3 regions of the Bacillus pretiosus genome follow, and region 3 is predicted to be linked to each of the others. Evidence: predicted binding sites of a transcription regulator. Region 3 holds the regulator's gene; each other region holds the start of a gene.

Region 1 (7,362 bases), 250 kb from region 3:
AAGCGTAAGAAAGGAGAGTTATATATGTTATTTACTGATGAATTACGTAACCATGTTGGTGAACTAGTGCAAGTTGTGACAGCTGTAGAAATCATTGCAGGCGTTCTTTTATCTGTGACGGATGGGGCAGTAATTGTTCGTACTTCTCCTTCTTATGGACCACCAGAAGATGTAGTTGTACGTATTCCGATTATTGCTTATGTTCGCTTGGAAGGGTAAGCGTGATACAAGTATGAGAGTGTCAGTTGTTATTCCAGTGCATAATGAAGCAAGTACTTTATCAAAAGTTTTAGTAGAAGTAAGGAAGTTGGAACCATATGAAATTATCATAGTAGATAATGGATCGACAGATGGTACGAAAGAAATAGCGTTACAGCATAATTGCCGTGTGATTTATTATAGATATTCTCTTGGTAATGATGTGGGACGGGCAATTGGTGCTAGAGAAGCAAAAGGTGAAATTGTTTTATTTTTAGATGGCGATATCGTCATGAAAAGTGAAGAATTATACAATTTTATTAAAGGAATACAGCAAGGACATGAGATTGTTTTAAATAATTTAACATGGTCCGTTTATTTGAAGATGAGACCGCATTATACGACGGTTGGAAAATATATGTTAAACCGTTATTTGAACAAAAAAGAATTTGTTGTAGGATCTTTAATTGCGATACCACATGCGATAAGTCGTGAAGTGATTGAAGAACTAGGGTGGTGGAATTTAGCGGATCCAGCACTATTTCAAGCGATGGCGATGTCTAGAGGAGTAGATATTTCTGATATGGCTTCAGTTGATGTCATTTACACAAATAAAGTTCGTCCTGTCCATACGGGCACATCACCTGGCTCTCCTTATCCGAAAGCGACTAGTCGTATTATGGGTGATCATTTGCGAGCTTTACAATACGTAATCGAAACATACGGTAATCGCGGTGGTTTTTCAGAGGGCAATAAAGATAGGGAGTTTGTAGGAAAGTATAAACCAGTTTTATTACAAAAGAAAAAAGCGAAATATAGTGCCATTATCCCAGTATCAGAAGAGAAAACAACTATAAGGTCTGTTATACAAGAAGTGAAAAAAGCAGGTGTAGATGAAATTATAGTTGTTGTGAATGGAGCTGCCGTAAAGACCATTAAACAAGTAAAGCTAGAGAATGTTATTGTTGTTGAGTTGGATGAAGTGCTTGGGCATAATGTAGCACGGGCGATAGGGGCCATGTATGCTACGGCAGATATTTGTTTATTTGTTGATAGTGATTTTGTTATTCCAGCAACAAATTTAATTCTATTTTTGCGTGCTATTGAAGATGGAAGTGATGTGGCATTAAATGATTTACAGTGTTTATTAGATATGTTTCATCCAGCAGATCCAATTAGCATGGGAAAATATTTTGTGAATTTGATAGCGAAGCGACCAGATTTATGGAATAACTCATTAACAGCAGTACCACACGCTATGCATAAAAAAGTAATAGAGAAAATTGGTTATGATTCTCTTGTGATTCCTCCATTAGCTCAGGTGAAAGCTATTTTAGAAGGATTCTCTATTACAGCAGTAGAGTTAGTAGATGTTATAAAAACAAATCGAGTACGTCCAGAGCAACACGAATTTGTAAATGGGCGTATTTCAGCATTTGATCGTATTTTCGGTGATCAAATTGAGGCGATTGCGTATTTATTACAATGTACAGACGAACGCGGTGGCTTTACGGATGGAGATAGAGATAGAGATATCATTCAACAATTGAGAAGGGAAGAAGAGAATACAAATGAATAGTAGTAAAGTAGCTATTATTGGCTTAGGGTATGTTGGCCTTCCTTTAGCAGTCCATTTTGCAGAGAGAGGGCATACAGTACTTGGGTTAGATAAAGATATTAGAAAAATAGAATCAATTATAAAAGGAGAAAGCTATATTCCGGATGTTTCTTCTAAAGAGTTACAAAGTTTATTGGTGAAAAAAAAATTAATAGTGAACACACCGGATCAAGGCATTGCTGATTTTCAAAATAGTGATTATGTTATTGTTACTGTCCCGACTCCGATTAATGAACAAAGAGAACCAGACTTAAGTGCCCTCATTTCAGCCTCACATTATATACAACAAAACCTTCAAAAAGGACAAACCTTCATTTTTGAAAGCTCCACATATCCAGGTACACTCGAGGAAGTTATCATTCCTATTATTTCTCAAACAGGTAAAAAGGTAGGAGAAGATTTCTATATCGGATATTCCCCTGAGAGAATTGATCCGGCTAATAGTCACTATTCCGTTCAAACGATTCCAAAAGTTATTAGTGGACAAACAGAAAAGTGTAAACAAAAAGTACAGGAGTTATATAGCAATACATTTGATGTCGTTGTTCCAGTTAGTTCTCCGAAAGTAGCGGAAATGTGTAAGTTATTTGAAAATATTCAGCGCCTAGTCAATATTTCATTAGTAAATGAGTTAAACACACTATGTGAAAGTTTAGGAATTGATTTTTATGAGGCGATTGAAGCCGCATCTACAAAACCGTTTGGATTTACCCCATATTGGCCAGGACCAGGAATAGGAGGACATTGTATTCCAGTAGATCCTTTATATTTCCAATGGAGAATAAAAAGGAATGGGGAAATTAGTCAATTAATTGAGGCTGCACATGTGATTAATGAAGAAATGCCAGAGAAAATAGTCCGGAAAGTAAAAGGCATGGTGCAATCACCTGCATCAGTTTTAATTGTAGGAATTGCATATAAGAAAGATGTAAATGATTTGAGAGAATCACCGGCTTTACCAATTATTGAATTGTTACTAAAAGAAGGATATGAAATCGAATATCACGATCCATATATTTCTTCTGCAAAGTTTGAAGGCAAGGTGTACCAATCTGTTTCTTTGGATGAACATGTCGTTAAACAAGCGGGTTGTATTTTAATTTTAACTGATCACTCTAATATCGATTGGAAGCTTTTTAAAGGAATGAAGCGAGTAATAGATACACGTGGAATTATAAAGAAGGTGAGTGTATGAGTAAGAAATGTTTAATTACAGGTGGAGCAGGATTTATTGGTTCACATTTAGCTGAAGAGCTGGTGAAAAGAGGCTATGGAGTTACGATCGTTGATAACTTCTATAAAGGGAAAAATAAATATCATGATGAGTTAATGAAAGAAATTCGAGTTATTCCAATAAGTGTTTTAGATAAAAATTCTATTTATGAATTAGTAAACCAACATGATGTAGTGTTTCATTTAGCAGCAATTTTAGGCGTGAAAACGACAATGGAAAAGAGTATAGAGCTTATTGAAACAAATTTTGATGGAACGAGAAATATTTTACAAGCAGCGCTAAAAGAAAAGAAGAAAGTGGTCTTTGCTTCTACTTCAGAAGTATATGGTAAGGCAAAGCCACCCTTCTCTGAAGAGGGAGATCGATTATACGGGGCAACTTCTAAAATACGCTGGAGTTATGCAGTGTGTAAAACATTAGAAGAAACATTATGTTTAGGATACGCATTAGAAGGTTTACCGGTAACGATTGTTCGTTATTTTAATATTTATGGTCCAAGAGCGAAAGATGGTCCGTATGCAGGGGTAATCCCACGATTTATTAGTGCGGCTTTGCAAGGAGAAGACATTCTCGTATATGGAGATGGAGAGCAGACACGTTGTTTTACGTATGTAAGTGATGCGGTAGAGGCAACGATTCGAGCGATGGATGAGAATGTAAATGGTGAAATTATTAACATAGGTTCTGACAATGAAAAGAGTATAAAAGAAGTGGCAGAAGTAATTAAAAAGCTAACGAAATCCTCTTCAAAGATTGTTCAAGTTCCTTTTGAAGAGGTGTACCCACATGGCTTTGAAGAAATTCCAAATAGAAGACCAGATGTTGCGAAATTAAGAGAACTTGTTCAGTTTCAAGCAGAAGTAACATGGGAAGAAGGATTGAAAGAAACTATTAAGTGGTTCCGTGAAGAAAATAATGGCTAAGTCACTATCGGTCATTATACCTGTATGTAATGAAGTTGAAACGATTTCAGATGTTATCCAATCGGCAAAAGGATTAAATCCAATAGAGATTATTGTAGTAGCAAACGGTTGTAACGATGGTACAGAAGAAGTTGCTGATCGTTTAGGGTGTAAAGTAATCAAGTATATAGAGCTACTAGGGAACGATGTTGGCCGCGCGATTGGCGCAAAACACGCGATAGGTGATGTATTACTATTTATAGATGGTGATTTTGCTATTCAAATTTCAAAATTACAATTATTCCTGAATCCGATTTTACATGATCAGGCCGACATCGTTTTAAATAATTTGGACGCATTATTTTTAAAGAAACAAAAACCGCATTCTATTACCGTATGGCGCCAAATATTAAATGCAATGTTAGAGCGTGAAGAATTAAAAATTGATTCCTTATTAGATGCACCTCATGCGCTGACGAAAGAGGTCGTTCAAAGCATCGGATATGAATGTTTTGTTAATCCTATTTTGGCTCATTTACGCCTCGTTCAAAGCGAATGGAGAATTAGTCGGCATTGTGCAATTGACGTTATTACGCCAAATAAATTTCGGCCGACCGAGCATGCTGCATATGGCACGGGTCTTTCGCAATCTGAAAAACGGATGATAGGTGATCATATAGAAGCTGTAGCGGAGCGAATAGTAGGTAGTGATGAGCGCGGAGGATATTATGATGGAAATAGGAAAAGAGATAGTGTCTATCATACTTTAGATTTCGAAGATCTTTATCAAGGATGGGGCATTACATCTAAATTGTATAAAGGAAAGCAATTATCAGTCATTATTCCTGTACAAGATGAAGAGAAAACAATTGGAAATGTTATAGAAGAGCTTCGCAAAATTGAACCTTTTGAAATTATCGTTGTTGTAAATGGTTCGTCTGATAAAACAGCAACGATTGCAAAAGACAAGGGAGCAACAACAATTGTATATAAAGAAGCACTTGGCAACGATGTGGGACGTTCACTTGGGACTTATTTCGCCAAAGGAGAAATTGTATTATTTATAGACGGTGATTTTGTTATTCCAGCTAGTGAGCTATATCCATTTGCAAAAGCTATTGCAGATGGAATGGATGTCGCATTAAATGATCTAAATCATTATTTAGATTTAAGAGTACCGCTTCATCTTGTAACTGCATTTAAATATGCATTAAATTTAGCTTGTGATAGAAAAGATTTAGGAGTAGGATCTCTTATCGCTGTACCTAATGCGTTTAGCCAGAAGTGTTTGAAATCAATTGGGTATAGGTCTTTATTGTCACCTTGCGTAGCGCAAGTGAAAGCTATTCTTTCAGGATTCGAAATTGCGTGTGTAAGTCGTGTAGAGGTCGATAAGATGAACCGCATTCGTCCCAGTGAACATTTTGCAAAAATAGGTCATCCTCCAGCTGTCTTGCGAATTATAGGTGATCATATAGAAGGATTAGAGCAATTAATTGTATTAGAAGGTAGCCGTGGTGGATTCTATGATGGGAATAGAAAAAGAGATGTTTTAGAGTAGTAACAAAAAAAGTGTACAACATATGTACACTTTTTTGTTCTGTTATAAAAACTATAACAGATTAGGAGATAAGAGTATTACAGCTCTACAATGGGTATTGTTCTTATATTACAAAATAGGACTCGTATATAAGGATACCAAAAAAATACAATTAAGGAAAGGGTTAATTATAAAGACTTTTAAGTGAAGTTAACACTGTGCATATAGTAGTTTGCTCAACATTTCACAAATATGTCACAACTATTTCGTTCACTTTAGCAAAAAAGTAGTATTCTAAGTGTGTAAGCTGTTATATAAAAAATCTTAGTCCTGTACTAATCAAAAATGGAGGAGATTAGGATGACTCAAGTATTAGAAAATGTTAAAAACGCATGGGAAAACTTTAAAGGTGAAAAATGGAAAGCAGAGATTGATGTTCGCGATTTCATTTTAAATAATGTAAACGTTTTCGAAGGAGACGAATCTTTCTTAGCGGGAGCAACTGAAGCAACGAAACAACTTTGGGATCAAGTAATGGATTTAACAACGAAAGAACGTGAAAACGGTGGCGTTCTTGATATGGATACAAAAATTGTTTCTTCTATTACATCACATGAACCAGGATATTTAAATAAAGATATTGAAAAAGTAGTCGGTTTCCAAACTGAAAAACCATTTAAACGTTCTTTACAACCATATGGTGGTATTCGTATGGCGGAACAAGCTTGTGAATCTTATGGATACGAAATGGATAAAGAGCTTAGTCGTATTTTTAGAGATTGGAGAAAAACTCATAACCAAGGTGTATTCGATGCTTATACACCAGAAATGAGAAATGCACGTAAATCAGGTGTAATTACTGGTCTTCCAGATGCATACGGACGTGGACGTATTATCGGTGACTACCGACGCGTAGCATTATATGGTATTGATCATTTAATTGAAGCGAAAAAAGCTGATTTGAATTTAACTGGCGGTGTAATGAGCGAAGATACAATGCGTTTACGCGAAGAGTTATCTGAGCAAATGCGTGCACTTCAAGAGTTAAAACAAATGGCTGCTTCTCATGGCTTTGATATTTCTAAGCCAGCAACAAACACACAAGAAGCATTCCAATGGTTATACTTCGCATATCTTGCAGCAATTAAAGAGCAAAACGGAGCTGCAATGAGTCTTGGACGTACTTCTACATTCTTAGATATTTATATTGAAAGAGATTTAGCAAATGGTACTTTAACAGAAGAAGAAGTACAAGAAATTGTGGATCACTTCATTATGAAATTACGTCTTGTGAAATTTGCAAGAACACCTGATTATAATGAATTATTCTCTGGTGACCCAACTTGGGTAACTGAGTCTATCGGTGGTATGGCATTAGATGGTCGTCCATTAGTAACAAAGAACTCATTCCGTTTCTTGCATACATTAGATAATTTAGGACCAGCTCCAGAACCAAACTTAACAGTTCTTTGGTCTAAACAATTACCGCAGAACTTTAAAAACTACTGTGCGAAAATGTCTATTAAAACATCAGCAATTCAATATGAAAATGATGACATTATGCGTGCTGACTACGGTGATGACTACGGAATTGCTTGTTGTGTATCTGCAATGAGAATTGGTAAACAAATGCAGTTCTTCGGCGCACGTGCAAACTTAGCAAAAGCATTACTATATGCGATTAACGGTGGTAAAGATGAAAAATCTAAAGCACAAGTTGGTCCTGAGTACGCACCGATTACTTCTGAAGTATTAGATTATGAAGAAGTTATGCGTAAGTTTGATATGACAATGGAATGGTTAGCAGGTCTATATTTAAACACATTAAATGTTATTCATTACATGCATGATAAATATAGCTACGAACGTA
Region 2 (7,362 bases), 470 kb from region 3:
TTTTGGATACCAGAATGTGAATCCAGCAAGCATAGCGAATACTGTACCTGCGATTAATACGTAGTGGAAGTGAGCAATTAGGAAGTAGCTGTTATGGTACTGATAATCAGCTGCTGCCATACCAAGCATAACCCCTGTAACCCCACCGACTACGAAGTTTGGAATAAATGCCAATGACCAAAGCATTGGAACTGTAAAACGAATACGTCCTTTATACAGTGTAAACAACCAGTTAAAGATCTTAACCCCGGTTGGAATCGAAATCGCCATTGTCGAAATCGAGAAGAATGAGTTAACCGCTGGACCTGCACCCATCGTGAAGAAGTGATGAAGCCATACGACGAAACTTAGTAAAGAAATTGCAACCATTGAGTATACCATCGCACTGTAACCGAATAGACGTTTACGTGAGAATGTACTAATGATTTCAGAGAAAATACCGAATGCCGGTAAAATAACGATATATACTTCAGGGTGACCCCATACCCAGAATAGGTTGGCCCATAACATTGGCATACCGCCGCTCGCCATCGTAAAGAAGTGAGCATCGAATAGACGGTCAAATGTCATTAATGCAAGAGCAACTGTTAATACTGGGAAAGCGAAAATAATGATAACTGTTGTAATTAAGATTGACCAAGTAAACATTGGCATTCTCATTAAAGTCATACCAGGTGTACGCATTTTTAAGATAGTAACAAGGAAGTTAATACCGGTCATTAGCGTACCGAGACCTGAAATCTGTAATGCAATTGCGTAGTAGTTATTTCCTACACCAGAAGTAAACTCTGTACCTGCCATTGGGAAGTAAGAAGTCCACCCAGCGTCTGGAGAACCACCGATTACGAAAGCGATGTTGAATAACATTGCTCCGACGAAGAATAACCAGAAACTTAAAGCATTTAAGAACGGATATGCAACGTCACGAGCACCAATTTGTAATGGTACTACAAGGTTCATTAATCCCATAACGAATGGCATCGCCATGAAAAGAATCATAACTGTACCGTGTGTTGTGAAGATTCCGTTATAGTGTTCAGCATTTAAATAAGTTGTTTCTGGGAATGTTAACTGTGCACGGATCATTAAACCGTCCATACCACCACGGAATAACATGATAACCGCAGAGATAATATACATGGCCCCAATCTTTTTATGGTCAACAGTTGTTAACCATTCGTCCCAAAGCCATTTCCATTTTTTATACTTTGTTAGTACGAAAATGATTGCTAATGTCACAAGAACGATAGAAGCGTCTGCACCGTAAATAATCGGGTCACCTGTGACAAAGAATTCATCAAGCTTCACTGTGTTCACTCCAATCTGTTGGAATAATAGCTATTATTTTTTGTTTTTGTAGTAGTTGTAATCACAATATTCAAGTGATTTTGGATCTACATAACTTAAGTGGTGACTAGAGAATGTCATACGACCAACTACACCAGGTTTAACAATTTCGTTGTACTTATCTTCTGTTAGTTTAGGAGCAGTTTGTTGTACTTCTTTAACCCACTTGTCATATTTCTCTTTAGTTTTTGCTTCAACTTCGAACTCCATATGTGTGAATCCTTCACCAGAGAAGTTCGCACTACGGCCTAGGTAAGAACCAGGCTTATCAGCTTGTAAATAAAGATCCATAATCATGCCATCCATAGTGTACTTCATACCACCAAGTTCTGGTACCCAGAAAGCATTCATTGGACCGACAGAAGTCAGTTTGAATTGAATTGGTACACCAGCTGGGATGTTTAAATAGTTAACGGTTTCAATTTTTTCCTCTGGGTAACTGAATAACCATTTCCAGTTTGCAGATGTAACATAAATCTCAACTGGTTTAATATGTTTGGACTCTGCCGGAACCTCTTCCGAAGCATACGTTGCTTTTACTGTTGGAATCGATAATGCGATAACGATAATAACAGGAACAAGCGTCCAAATAATTTCTAATAATGTGTTACCGTGTTGTTCAGGTGGCTCGTAGTCCATATTCTCTGGTTTTTCACGATAACGAATCAAGATGACTGTAAACAAGATGAATACAATTGCGATAATTAATGACATAAGCAAGAATGACCAAACAATTAAATCATACTGTGCTTTTGCAACAGGTCCTTGCGGATTTAATACTGCGAGTTTCTTATCACAGCCGCCGAGGAACAGAAGTAATGATAACGGAAGAAGCGAAGCCAGCTTCCAAAACGTTTTCTTTAGTTGCACGATTGAAAATCTCCTTTCTCCTTGGATTGAAACTATGCCAATAAAACAATATAAACCTATTAATTTATAGATGGCAATAGTTTTTGTGATATTGTTAAAAAATAGACACAAATGCACACTTTTTAAGGTGAATATCATTTGTAACTTGATAACATTGTAAACTATTTTCCAGTGAAAAACGTGATTGTGGAAATTTTAAGATAAATAAAGTTATACCAAGATATCCAAGAAATAGAAAAAAGCTATCTTATGATAAGAAAGATAGCTGAATATTTTGTATATTTAGTTTACTTCTTTTTTTAGATTTATTTGTTGTTCAAATGTGACAACTTTTTTATATTTTAATTGGTATAAAATGTAACAAAAAATCATAAATGGAATACCACAATAAAGAGCAATTCTCTGATCTGGAATGAAAGCTAAACTAACAAATGTAATGAAATTGAGTGAGAATGCTACGATTGGAACGATTGGATAAAGCGGTGTGCGATATTTTAAATCATTAATGTCCCCGCCGTTTTTTAAGAAATTTCTACGGAAGAAAAACTGTGAAGCTGCGATTGACATCCAAACTACGACAGCGGCCATAGCTGCAATAGATGTTAAAACTAAAAAGACAGTATCTGCCGCAAATATACTTGTTAATAGAGACAAACTTGCAAAAATTAGACTGAAAATTAATGCGTTTAGTGGCACTCCTTTTTTAGTTAACTTCGTAAAAGCTGGACTTGCCATTCCTTGTTTTGCCATCGCCCAAAGCATACGAGAATTTGCGTATAGACCAGAGTTGGCTACGGATAATACTGCTGTAATAATAACAAAGTTCATAATGTCAGCTGCATATGGAACACCAGCCACATCAAATACAAGTACAAATGGACTTTCGACTAGATTAGCCTCTTGCCATGGGAGTAAACCTACAACAACTGATATTGCTAGGACGAAGAAGAAGAGAGTTCGCCAAATGGTATTTTTAATCGCTTTTGGAATTGTTTTCTCAGGGTTTTCACTTTCTCCTGAAGCAATTCCGATTAATTCTGTTCCTTGGAAGGAGTAATTTACTGTAATCATCGTAAGAAGAACAGCTAATGCACCGTTTGGAAATAATCCGCCATTTTCAGTGAAATTGTGAAGCATTGGCGCTGGTTTTCCATTAAAGTCTAGTAGACCGAACATAACTGCACCACCGAGTACGATGAAAATAACAATGGTTGCGACTTTTACACTTGCGAACCAAAATTCTGCTTCTGCATATGCTTTTGCTGATAATGCGTTTACAAGAAATAGTGCTGCTGCAAATGTAACACACCAAATCCACGAAGAAACGTCTGGAAACCAACGTTTCATTAAAATACTTACAGTTGTTAACTCTACCCCAACTGTAACAGCCCAATTTAACCAATACATCCAACCGACAACAAATCCAAAACCAGGTGAAATAAATTTGCTTGCATAGCTTTGGAATGAACCTGCTTCTGGCATAGCAACTGATAATTCACCAAGACATAACATCGTTAAATACATAACAAATCCACCGACTAAAAATGCAAGAATAGCACCACCAGGACCGGCGTTATGGACGATTTGACCAGATCCCATAAATAGGCCAGTTCCGATAACACCACCAAGTGCAATCATAAATAGGTGTCTACTTTTCATTGTTCGTTTTAAATCTGTTTGTTCTACTTGTTGATTCATATGCCCCTCACCCCGTTATTTTCTTGTATGTATGAATTGATTTTCATTCCGAGTTTTTAATCATTAGTGGGGGATGTGACACATACTCGGCTTATTTATTATGAAATGAATGGAGTATGTAAAATGCGAACTATGACTAAATACTCTAAGAATGTTTTTATTAACAAGGTGATATCTTCACTATGTTAATTATTTTGATTTTAGCAAAAATATTCAGAAAAGTATATTGTTTTTTCTTTTTATTAAAAATAATTAGAATTTTATAACGATGGAAGTGTGAACAATAATTCATAGAATCTTTCTAGCAAACTAGTAAGAAGAAAGGTACAATGATAAGAGGTATGTCTGTAAAATAATAATTAATGGAGTTTTGTTTAAAATGAAAAAGTTAAAATATCTTTTTGTTTTTGGAATTATATTTGCTGCCGCGTTTTTTATAGGGAAAGATAAAATTATACAAAAGGCGCAAGTGTTCCGTTTAGAGTTTTTATCTGAAATGAAAGAAGCGACTATGATTGAAAATGTTCCGTTTATAAAGCAGTTACCAGAATTACCTCGTGGATGTGAAGTTACAAGTTTGGCTATGTTGCTACAATACAAAGGTATACAAGTAGATAAGATGCAACTTGCTAGCGAAATTCATCGTGTTCCATTTGAACAAAATGATTTACGTGGAAATCCTTATGAGGGGTTCGTTGGAAATATTTATACGAAGGCAGAGCCAGGATATGGTGTATATAATCCACCCATTTTTAATTTAGCAGAAAAATATGCTCCTGAAAAAGTAGTTAATTTAACAGGTAGAGACGTGCAAGATATGTATAAAGTAGTTAGTTCCGGTTCGCCAGTATGGGTCATTATTAATACAACGTTTAAGCCACTAGCCGAGAGTAGTTTTGAAACATGGAATACAAGCTCTGGCGAAGTGAAAATTACATATTATGAACATAGTGTAGTAATAGTTGGGTATGATCAAAACTTTGTATATGTAAATGATCCACTTAAAAATAATCCGCGTTTTGCTGTTCCGCGAGCAGAGTTTGAGAAAGCTTGGGAGCAAATGGGGAAACAAGCGATTACTATTTTATAATACTGAAAAAGTCATCTTTTTGATGGCTTTTTATTTTTGGATTATTATAACGGAAAATTCAGAAGATTCTTTTAAAAATTAACGATTCACGCTATAATAACATTTAACTTGGTGAAGAAGGGGCGAAGAGAAATGGATGTTGCAAAGGAACTGGTTTTATCTAAAAATCAATTAATTGAGTGGAGAAGGCATTTTCATAAGTATCCAGAGTTATCTTTTCAAGAAGAAAAAACATCACAGTTTGTATTCGATATACTTCAAAAAATCCCATATTTAGAAGTGTCAAGACCTACTAAATATAGTGTAATGGCAAGGTTAATTGGTAAGCAACCTGGTAAAACCATCGCGGTTCGTGCTGACATGGACGCGCTTCCTATTCATGAAGAAAATGAGTTTGATTTTATTTCTACATATCCAGGTGTGATGCATGCATGTGGCCATGATGGACATATAGCGATATTACTTGGGGTCGTACATAAGTTAGTAGAAGAAAGAGAGAAGATTAAAGGAGAGATTCGTTTTCTCTTCCAACATGCAGAAGAAAACTTTCCTGGCGGCGCAGAGGAAATGGTTGCAGCGGGTGTAATGGAATGTGTGGATTATATTATTGGTGCTCACCTTTGGGCATCGTTAGAGGTTGGTAAAATAGGTGTAATTTATGGTCCTGCAATGGCAGCCCCAGATGTTTTTAAAATTACGATAGAAGGAAAAGGTGGACATGCTGGAATCCCTCATGAAACGGTTGATAGCATTGCAATCGGTACACAAGTTGTTTCGCAACTTCAGCACATTGTATCTCGCCTCACGAATCCATTAGATCCCCTTGTAGTATCTGTTACGCAATTTCATGCTGGGACAACCCATAATGTGATCCCAGAACAAGCGGAGATTGAAGGGACAGTGCGGAGTTTAAGACATGAGTTGCGAGAAGAAACAGAGAAAAGGATTGAACGAATTGTGAAGCATGTGACGGAATCTTACGGGGCGAAATATACATTTTCTTATGAATATGGATATCGACCAGTAGTAAATGATTATGAAGTTACAGAGATTATTGAGCAAACAGCATTACAGCTTTATGGAAGAGAGCAAGTTACTCGTTTACAGCCGACGATGGCTGGAGAAGATTTTTCAGCGTTTTTACAAAAGGCGCCAGGTACATTCTTTTTTATCGGAGCGGGAAATAACGAGAAAGGAATTATATATCCTCACCATCATCCTCGTTTTACGATTGATGAAGATGCATTACCGATTGGCGTGGAAGTCTTTGTATCATCCATTATGAATTTTATAAGTAAAGGAGAATGAGATGAAGAAAATACACGTATTAGCGCTTATTCCAGTTTTTTGTTTAGTTATTGGACCTGTATTTGCTAATTCAGTTACTCCTTACGTATTAGGGATGCCATTTTTATTGTTTTGGGTATTATTATCGGTGCTCATTACGTCTCTTTGTATGGGACTTGTGTACGTATTTGATCCTGCTAATAAGGGGGATGTAAAATGATCGCATTACTTATCATTATATTATTTTTGTTTCTTGCACTATTTTTAGGAATTCGGGCACAACATGGAAAAGATATGAATTTAGAGCAATGGTCAGTTGGTGGAAGAGGATTTGGCACTATTTTTGTTTTTCTTCTTATGGCAGGTGAAATTTATACGACGTTTACATTTTTAGGCGGAAGTGGATGGGCGTATAGTAAAGGAGCACCTACTTTCTATATTTTAGGTTATGGTGCACTAGCTTATATTTTATCTTACTTTTTATTGCCGCCAGTTTGGAAGTATGCGAAAGAGCATAATCTTGTTTCGCAGCCAGATTTTTTTGTGAAGAAATATAAGAGTCAGACACTTGGCATTATCGTTTCTGTCATTGGGGTTATTTCGATTATTCCATACCTTGTTTTACAGTTAAAAGGATTAGGAATTATCGTTTCGGAAGCATCTTACGGAAGGGTATCACCGGTTATTGCAGTGTGGATTGGTGCAATTGTTATAACGATATATGTAATGGTTTCAGGTATACACGGCTCTGCTTGGACAGCAGCTTTGAAGGATATTATGATACTGTTTATCGTTATGTTTTTAGGTATATATTTACCGTACCATTATTACGGGGGATTTCAGCCGATGTTTGAAGCGGTAGAAGCAGCGAAACCAGGATTTTTATCTTTACCTGATGAAGGGATGAGCATTTCTTGGTTTGTTTCTACTATTGTATTAACAGCTCTCGGTTTCTATATGTGGCCCCATACATTTGCTTCTGCTTTCTCTGCAAAAAATGAAAAAGTATTTAGGAAAAATGCGGCGATCATGCCCCTTTATTCTTTAGTATTGCTTTTCGTATTCTTTGC
Region 3 (7,362 bases):
GGATGTTAGAAATCTTCTTATCAGTAATTAAGATGTATGGGTTATCAAGAACTGCTTCCATTTTGTCAGAATCAGTAATCATGTAAGGAGATGCATATCCACGATCAAATTGCATACCTTCTACTACGTCTAATTCTGTTGTAAATCCTTTAGATTCTTCTAAAGTAATAACGCCGTCGTTACCAACGCGCTCCATTGCTTCAGCGATTAATTGACCTACTTCTTCGTCAGCTGCAGAAATAGCAGCTACTTGTGCGATAGAAGATTTGCCTTCGATTGGTTTAGAAATCTCTTTTAATTCTGCAATTGCAGCAGTAACAGCTTTTTCGATACCTTTACGAAGACCCATTGGGTTCGCACCAGCTGTTACGTTTTTAAGACCTTCACGAATCATAGCTTGTGCTAATACAGTTGCAGTTGTTGTTCCGTCACCAGCTACATCATTTGTTTTGCTAGCAACTTCTGCTACTAATTTTGCACCCATGTTTTCGAATGCATCTTCTAATTCGATTTCTTTTGCGATTGTTACACCATCATTTGTAATAAGTGGTGAACCAAATTTTTTCTCAAGTACAACGTTACGACCTTTTGGTCCAAGCGTTACTTTTACTGCGTTTGCAAGAGTGTCGACACCGCGAAGCATCGAACGACGTGCTTCTTCACTAAATTTAATATCTTTTGCCATAATAATTGACCCCCTTGAATTTTTTAAGATTTATATAATTAACCGATAACTGCTAAAATGTCACTTTCACGTAAAATCAAGTAGTCAGTACCTTCATATTTTACTTCAGTACCTGCATATTTTGAGAAGATGATAAGATCACCTGCAGCTACCTCTAGAGCAACACGCTCACCATTTTCAAGCACTCGACCAGTACCTACTGCAATAACTTTACCCTCTTGTGGTTTTTCTTTTGCAGTGTCTGGTAATACAATACCACTTGCTGTTTTTTCTTCTGCTTGAACAAGCTCAATTACAACGCGATCACCTAATGGCTTTAGCATGAACAATAACCTCCTCATTTTGTTATGTAAATTTTATTTATTAGCACTCAAGTCACCCGAGTGCTAACACACTTATAATAATAAATAATCTCAATTTCTTTTGCAAGTAAAAAAATCATAATTTTTTCGCAAATTAAGCTATACACTTTTCTATATAGAGTCCCTCTTCTTCTACCTTTACTATATGAATCGTTGTTTCCCCTACTCGTATGTTACAATATGAAAGGACACCCTAAGTTGTTTTCGCTATACACACAACTTTCTCCTGTCTTCTATTATAATTTCAAATAAGGATTTACGAAAAAAACATAATTTAAGCGAGGTTTATATCGTAGGTAGCATACTTACATGTTATCCTACCTTATCTCATACACTAGAGTTAGAAAGGATGGTTAAACCATTTGAAAAAACAATATTGGTGGGTTATCGTTACATACATTTTAATGCAGTTATCATCCATTGCTGGATTACCACTTCTGCTGAAAACTGGACTTTATGATAACAGGGGATTTACTAGAGAAGAGAAATTTCAACTCATAACTGGCCACTGGGCAATCATTAGCTTCTTTATTGCATTATGTATCGTACTTTGGTTACTTAGAACAGATATTCGTGACAGACGTTTAGATACAATGCGCTCTACTGTTCCAGCTACGATTGGTTGGATTTTTATCGGGTTCTTCCTAGCATTTTTCTCACAAAGTATTGCCGGTATGATAGAAATGCGTGTATTAGGAATTAAACCTGGATCAGAAAATACAGCAAGACTTATGGATATCGCAAAAACGACACCTTGGTTCCTTATCGTTATCTCTATAATAGGACCTATTTTGGAAGAAATCGTATTTAGAAAAATTTTATTTGGTACACTTTATAAGAAGTTTAACTTCTTTATTGCTGCTATCATTAGTTCTCTTGTATTCGCAGCAATTCATTTTGATTTCACTCACTTATTGGTATACACTTCTATGGGACTCGTATTCGCCTTTTTATATGTAAAAACGAAGCGTATTATCGTCCCTATCGCAGCTCATGTTGCAATGAATACATTAGTTGCAGTTGCTCAAGTTTTAATGAGCAATGAACAAATTCAAGAAATGATTAAAGAAGCTGAAAAAATGCAAGGCTTTATCGGAGGATTTTTAGTATGAGGAACTCACCATTGTTCATGGCTGCATTGTACTTCCTTCTAGGATGTATCTTTACACGCTTCGCCATTACGAACGTAACAGATACAATCTGGAATATGTGGACAATACTATTTGCAGTTATGGCAACAATTGATTTTAATTTGGCACTTCGCCTTATCTTAGTTAAATTCACAAAGAAAAAACAATAATAAAACGCAGAGGTCGCTTCCTCTGCGTTTTATTGTGGATAATTCTTTAAAAAGTAAACAAGTGTTTGTAACTCTACCGCTAAATCAATATGGTGAATTCTTATATTATCTGACACATTTAAGCGCGCTGGTGTGAAATTTAAAATACCATGCACGTTCGTTTCTGCCAATCTATCTGCTACAGATTGTGCCACTGTAGCGGGTACTGTTAATATTGCCACTTGTATATCAGTTGATAAACGTTCTTCTAATTCATCTAAATGATATACAGGAATGCCCCCGATTTCTGTCCCGACTTTCTCTTCACTAACATCAAACGCCATTTCAATTTTTGTATTATTGTTTTTCGTGAAATTATAATGTAAGAAAGCGGTCCCTAAATTACCTACTCCAATAAGTGCTACACGTGTTATATCATCTTGGTCGAGTGTTTCACGGAAAAATGATAATAAATAATTTACGTTATATCCATAACCTTTTTTCCCTAACGCTCCAAAATATGAAAAATCTCTTCGAATCGTTGCGGAATCAACTTTTACCGCTTCACTCAATTCGGCTGATGAAACACGTTGCTTACCAGAAAGAGATAAGTTTTGGATAAATCGATAGTATAGAGGCAATCGTTTGGCAGTGGCCTGTGGAATTTTTTGCTGCTCCATATAACCTCTCCTCTCTTCCTACCTTTATTCATATACTTGAATCAAATACAGAAGTTTAGCACTCATGAATTTCCCTGTATAATAAAGAGAAGAAGTATTCTCTCTTTATTTTAAACTATACACTATTTTTAGTATGATTGAGAAATATAAACATGGCAAAGTTAAGAAATTATTTGAGGTGAAAACATTGATTTTATTACAAGTAAACGCGCTTACGAAATTATACGGTGCCGAAACGATTCTTGCAAACATAAAATTGGAAGTTCAAACGAAAGATCGTATCGCATTAGTCGGACGAAATGGGGCCGGAAAATCTACACTATTAAAAATAATAGCTGGTGAGCTATCTCATGATGGTGGCGAAATTATAAAACCAAAAGATGTCTCAATCGGATATTTAGCTCAAAATACCGGGTTAGAAACGTCTTTAACAATTTGGGATGAAATGTTAACCGTCTTTACACACTTGCAGCAAATGGAGACAAAACTTCGAAGGCTAGAGCAAGAGATGGGAAAAGAAGAAAACTTTTCAAACGAGGCTACATATGAAAGATTATTAGCTGATTATGACCAATTGCAATTAGATTATAAAGATCAAGGTGGATATCAATATGAAGCAGATATTCGCTCGATTTTAAGTGGTCTTGGCTTCCCAGTTGAAACGCACCAGACGACGATTTCTACATTAAGCGGTGGACAAAAAACACGATTAGCTCTCGGTAAATTATTATTAACGAAACCAGACCTACTTATTTTGGACGAGCCTACAAACCATTTAGACATCGAAACATTAACATGGCTTGAACAATATTTACAAGGCTATCCTGGCGCAATACTAATCGTTTCCCATGACCGTTATTTCTTAGATAAACTCGTTACACAAGTATATGAAATTTCGAATAAAGAAAGCAGACGATTTGTTGGTAACTACAGTAAATATTTAGACTTAAAATCAGCATTATACGAGCAAGACATGAAACGTTATGAAAAACAACAAGATGAAATCGCTAAGCTTGAGGATTTCGTTCAAAAAAATATAGCGCGCGCATCTACGACAAAACGTGCTCAAAGCCGTCGTAAACAATTAGATAGAATGGAATTATTGACTAGACCATTAGGTGATTCTAAGTCAGCATCCTTCTACTTCGATATCGAAAAACAAAGTGGAAATGATGTTTTACAAGTAAAGGATGCAACTATCGGCTATGATGATGATCCGATTATTGAACATGTAACTATGCGCTTAACTCGCGGGGATAGCGTTGCTTTAGTTGGTCCAAACGGAATTGGAAAATCCACATTATTAAAATCACTTGTGAATAAGTTACCACTATTAAATGGTGATGTTTCTTTCGGATCCAATGTATCTGTTGGTTATTATGATCAAGAACAAGCAAACTTAACATCTTCTAAGCGAGTTTTAAATGAGTTATGGGATGAATATCCATTGCAGCCCGAAAAAGAAATTCGCACGATATTAGGTAACTTCTTATTCACAGGGGATGATGTACTAAAACCAGTATCTTCTCTTAGTGGTGGACAAAAAGCTCGATTAGCTCTTGCAAAACTTATGATGCAAAAATCAAATTTATTAATTCTCGATGAACCTACGAACCATCTTGATTTAAATAGTAAAGAAATTTTGGAGAATGCTTTAATTGATTATCCAGGCACCCTTCTATTTGTTTCACATGACCGCTACTTTATTAATCGTGTAACGACGACCGTTGTTGAGTTGTCAACAGAAGGTGCACAAGAGTATTTAGGCGATTACGATTACTATGTGGAGAAGAAAAATGAAATGATTGAACGTGCAGCATTTGAACAACAAGAACAGCAAGAAAACCAAGCACCTGTTCAAAAAACTGTAGCGCAAGAAAAATTAAATTATCTCGAAGAAAAAGAGCGTAAACAATTAGAACGTCAACGCACTCGAAAAATTGAGGAACTAGAACAAAATATTGTAGAATTTGAAGAAGAAATTGCTACGTTAGAAGATCAACTTTGCTTACCAGAAATATACGCAGATTATGAAAAGGCTAGTGAAATTACAACGAAAAAGCAAACACTACAAGAGCAACTTGATGCTTGTATGGCAGAATGGGAAGAATTACATTTATAAGAGTATGAATAAGAAGGATGTCTCATAAGTCGGGATTTTTGACTATGCGACATCCTTTTTATCTTCTAGCTGGGGTATAAACGATTCGACACGACATACCGATTTACCGACAAAGTTTGACAATGTTGGCTCGCCCCTATAATAAGGGGACATTTCAAAATGTTTTTTAGAGATATCTTCTTGCGATTTATTTCCCAAAAAAGAATACATTCAAAGGTCAGACTTCTTCTGCTTTATCCACAGGTTTATACACATATCCACCTTTATAAAATAAACCCCAAAATAACTTTTCCACATTATCCACAACTTCCAAAAAAGTTATCAACATTTTATATACACAATAAAACCCACATTATCAACAGATAATATGGGTTTTATCCACAAGCTGTGGTTAATTTTGTGCATAACTATTCTTCAATATCTAATCCTGGATTTGCATTTAGAGCTAATGTAGCACGTTTTCCTTGTTCATATGCAATTGTACCTGCGGCTGCAATCATCGCTGCATTATCGGTACATAAAGATAGTGGAGGAATAATTAGCTCGATATTTTCTTTTGTCGCAAATTCCGCTTCCAAACGTGCGCGAAGTCCTTTATTCGCAGCTACTCCACCAGCAAGAAGCAGTTGCTTTACGTTATACGCTTCTGCTGCACGAGATGCTTTCGTTACAAGCACATCTATTACACTCGCTTGGAAACTTGCTGCTAAATCTTCCGGTGCAATTTCTATCCCGCGTTGTTTCGCGTTATGCACAGTGTTGATAACTGCTGATTTCAATCCACTGAAACTGAAATCATACGAATCAGGTTCTAGCCATGCACGAGGCAAATCGATTGTCGGTTCCCCTTCATGTGCAAGGCGATCAATGTGAGGACCACCTGGATATGGCATGGATAATGTTCGAGCTACTTTATCATATGCCTCTCCAGCTGCATCATCTCTTGTTTCACCAATCACTTCGAATGAACCATGTTCTTTCATATAAACAAGCTCCGTATGTCCACCAGATACAACAAGTGATAGTAGTGGGAATTGAACTTCTTTTACTAAACGGTTCGCATAAATGTGCCCAGCTATATGATGAACACCCACTAGAGGAATATCATGTGCAAAAGCCACTGCTTTCGCTGCATTTACCCCTATTAAAAGCGCTCCTACTAACCCAGGTCCTTCTGTTACAGCAATTGCATCAATATCATCAAATGTGATATTTGCTTCTTTTAAAGCTTCTTCTAACACAACTGTAATTTCTTCTACATGATGACGGGATGCAATCTCTGGTACAACTCCGCCAAAACGTTTATGACTTTCAATTTGTGATGCAACGACATTCGCAATAATTTCCGTTCCATTTTTAACAACTGCTACTGCTGTTTCATCACAACTTGTTTCAATACCAAGTATAATCGTATTTTTTTCCATTATATATTCACCCACATTACGAGACCATCTTCCTGATTGTCTGCATAGTATCGTTTACGAATTCCACCATTTTGAAATCCGTATTTTCTGTATAACTGTTTTGCTACTTCATTTGATACACGTACTTCAAGCGTCATCGTTTTTACCCCTAAATCTTTCGCTTCGGAAATAACTTCTTTCAATAAAGCATCCCCTAGCTTTTGACCTCTGTATTCTGGTAAAATAGCTACATTTGTTATATGTGATTCATCAATAATTATCCACAATCCACAATACCCAATTACACGACCATCTTTTTCTAGCACAACATAATGTGCATGTTCATTCGTCGTTAACTCACGGTGAAAGGCATCTGCAGTCCAAGGAGTTGAAAAAGACGCTTCTTCAATAGCTACAATTTGAGCGATATCATCGAGTTCCATCTTTCTAAATATCATATCCATCTTCTGCAAGCTCCTACTTGTTTTGACTTTCTAACCACTTTGTTTCAGCTTCAGCTAAACGAAGATAACTAGGAACAAATGAATGTACATCTTGTTCTTCTTTTTGTAACCCTAAGAAAGCTAACTCACTTGGTCTTGGGTTATTTTTAGTGAAGGGAGCAAATACAGCTTGGTTGCCTAAATGTTCGATAATCGTCTCTTTGTGCAGTTTAACATCGTTACCAATAAATAAAACAGGCTTTCCTGTATCTTTTAACATTTGCAACCAGTCTACAATAAGGATGATTCGGTCTTCTTCTATAGAAGTTAAATGCTCTCCTTCATATGTATATAACCCAGTATAAATTTGTCCGCGTCTTCCATCGAA

The links. The regulator Rex, encoded in region 3, represses fermentation and respiration genes when NADH is low (regulators of the CRP and FNR family bind a similar motif). The targets are predictions, from matches to a motif close to TTGTGAAATATTTCACAA.
Region 1: pflB (formate C-acetyltransferase) is a predicted target of Rex. The motif match lies at 5,725-5,742, and genes of this name have one in related genera.
Region 2: qoxA (cytochrome aa3 quinol oxidase subunit II) is a predicted target of Rex. The motif match lies at 2,402-2,419, and genes of this name have one in related genera.

What each region holds. Positions count from the first base shown of each region.
Region 1 covers NZ_CM129593.1:507,174-514,535, forward strand. The annotation lists gene ACU8YW_RS02610 (LSm family protein) at 1-8, shown strand, start outside; gene ACU8YW_RS02615 (LSm family protein) at 25-219, shown strand; gene ACU8YW_RS02620 (glycosyltransferase family 2 protein) at 233-1,777, shown strand; gene ACU8YW_RS02625 (nucleotide sugar dehydrogenase) at 1,770-3,011, shown strand; gene ACU8YW_RS02630 (UDP-N-acetyl-alpha-D-glucosaminuronate decarboxylase) at 3,008-3,973, shown strand; gene ACU8YW_RS02635 (glycosyltransferase family 2 protein) at 3,966-5,513, shown strand; gene pflB (formate C-acetyltransferase) at 5,853-7,362, shown strand, end outside.
Region 2 covers NZ_CM129593.1:725,667-733,028, forward strand. The annotation lists gene qoxB (cytochrome aa3 quinol oxidase subunit I) at 1-1,308, opposite strand, end outside; gene qoxA (cytochrome aa3 quinol oxidase subunit II) at 1,342-2,217, opposite strand; gene ACU8YW_RS03660 (amino acid permease) at 2,500-3,915, opposite strand; gene ACU8YW_RS03665 (C39 family peptidase) at 4,295-5,005, shown strand; gene ACU8YW_RS03670 (amidohydrolase) at 5,138-6,313, shown strand; gene ACU8YW_RS03675 (DUF3311 domain-containing protein) at 6,315-6,512, shown strand; gene ACU8YW_RS03680 (sodium:solute symporter family protein) at 6,509-7,362, shown strand, end outside.
Region 3 covers NZ_CM129593.1:254,380-261,741, reverse strand. The annotation lists gene groL (chaperonin GroEL) at 1-685, opposite strand, end outside; gene groES (co-chaperone GroES) at 724-1,008, opposite strand; gene ACU8YW_RS01520 (CPBP family intramembrane glutamic endopeptidase) at 1,410-2,159, shown strand; gene ACU8YW_RS01515 (YdiK family protein) at 2,156-2,347, shown strand; gene ACU8YW_RS01510 (redox-sensing transcriptional repressor Rex) at 2,377-3,006, opposite strand; gene ACU8YW_RS01505 (ABC-F family ATP-binding cassette domain-containing protein) at 3,194-5,128, shown strand; gene tsaD (tRNA (adenosine(37)-N6)-threonylcarbamoyltransferase complex transferase subunit TsaD) at 5,536-6,552, opposite strand; gene rimI (ribosomal protein S18-alanine N-acetyltransferase) at 6,552-6,995, opposite strand; gene tsaB (tRNA (adenosine(37)-N6)-threonylcarbamoyltransferase complex dimerization subunit type 1 TsaB) at 7,009-7,362, opposite strand, start outside.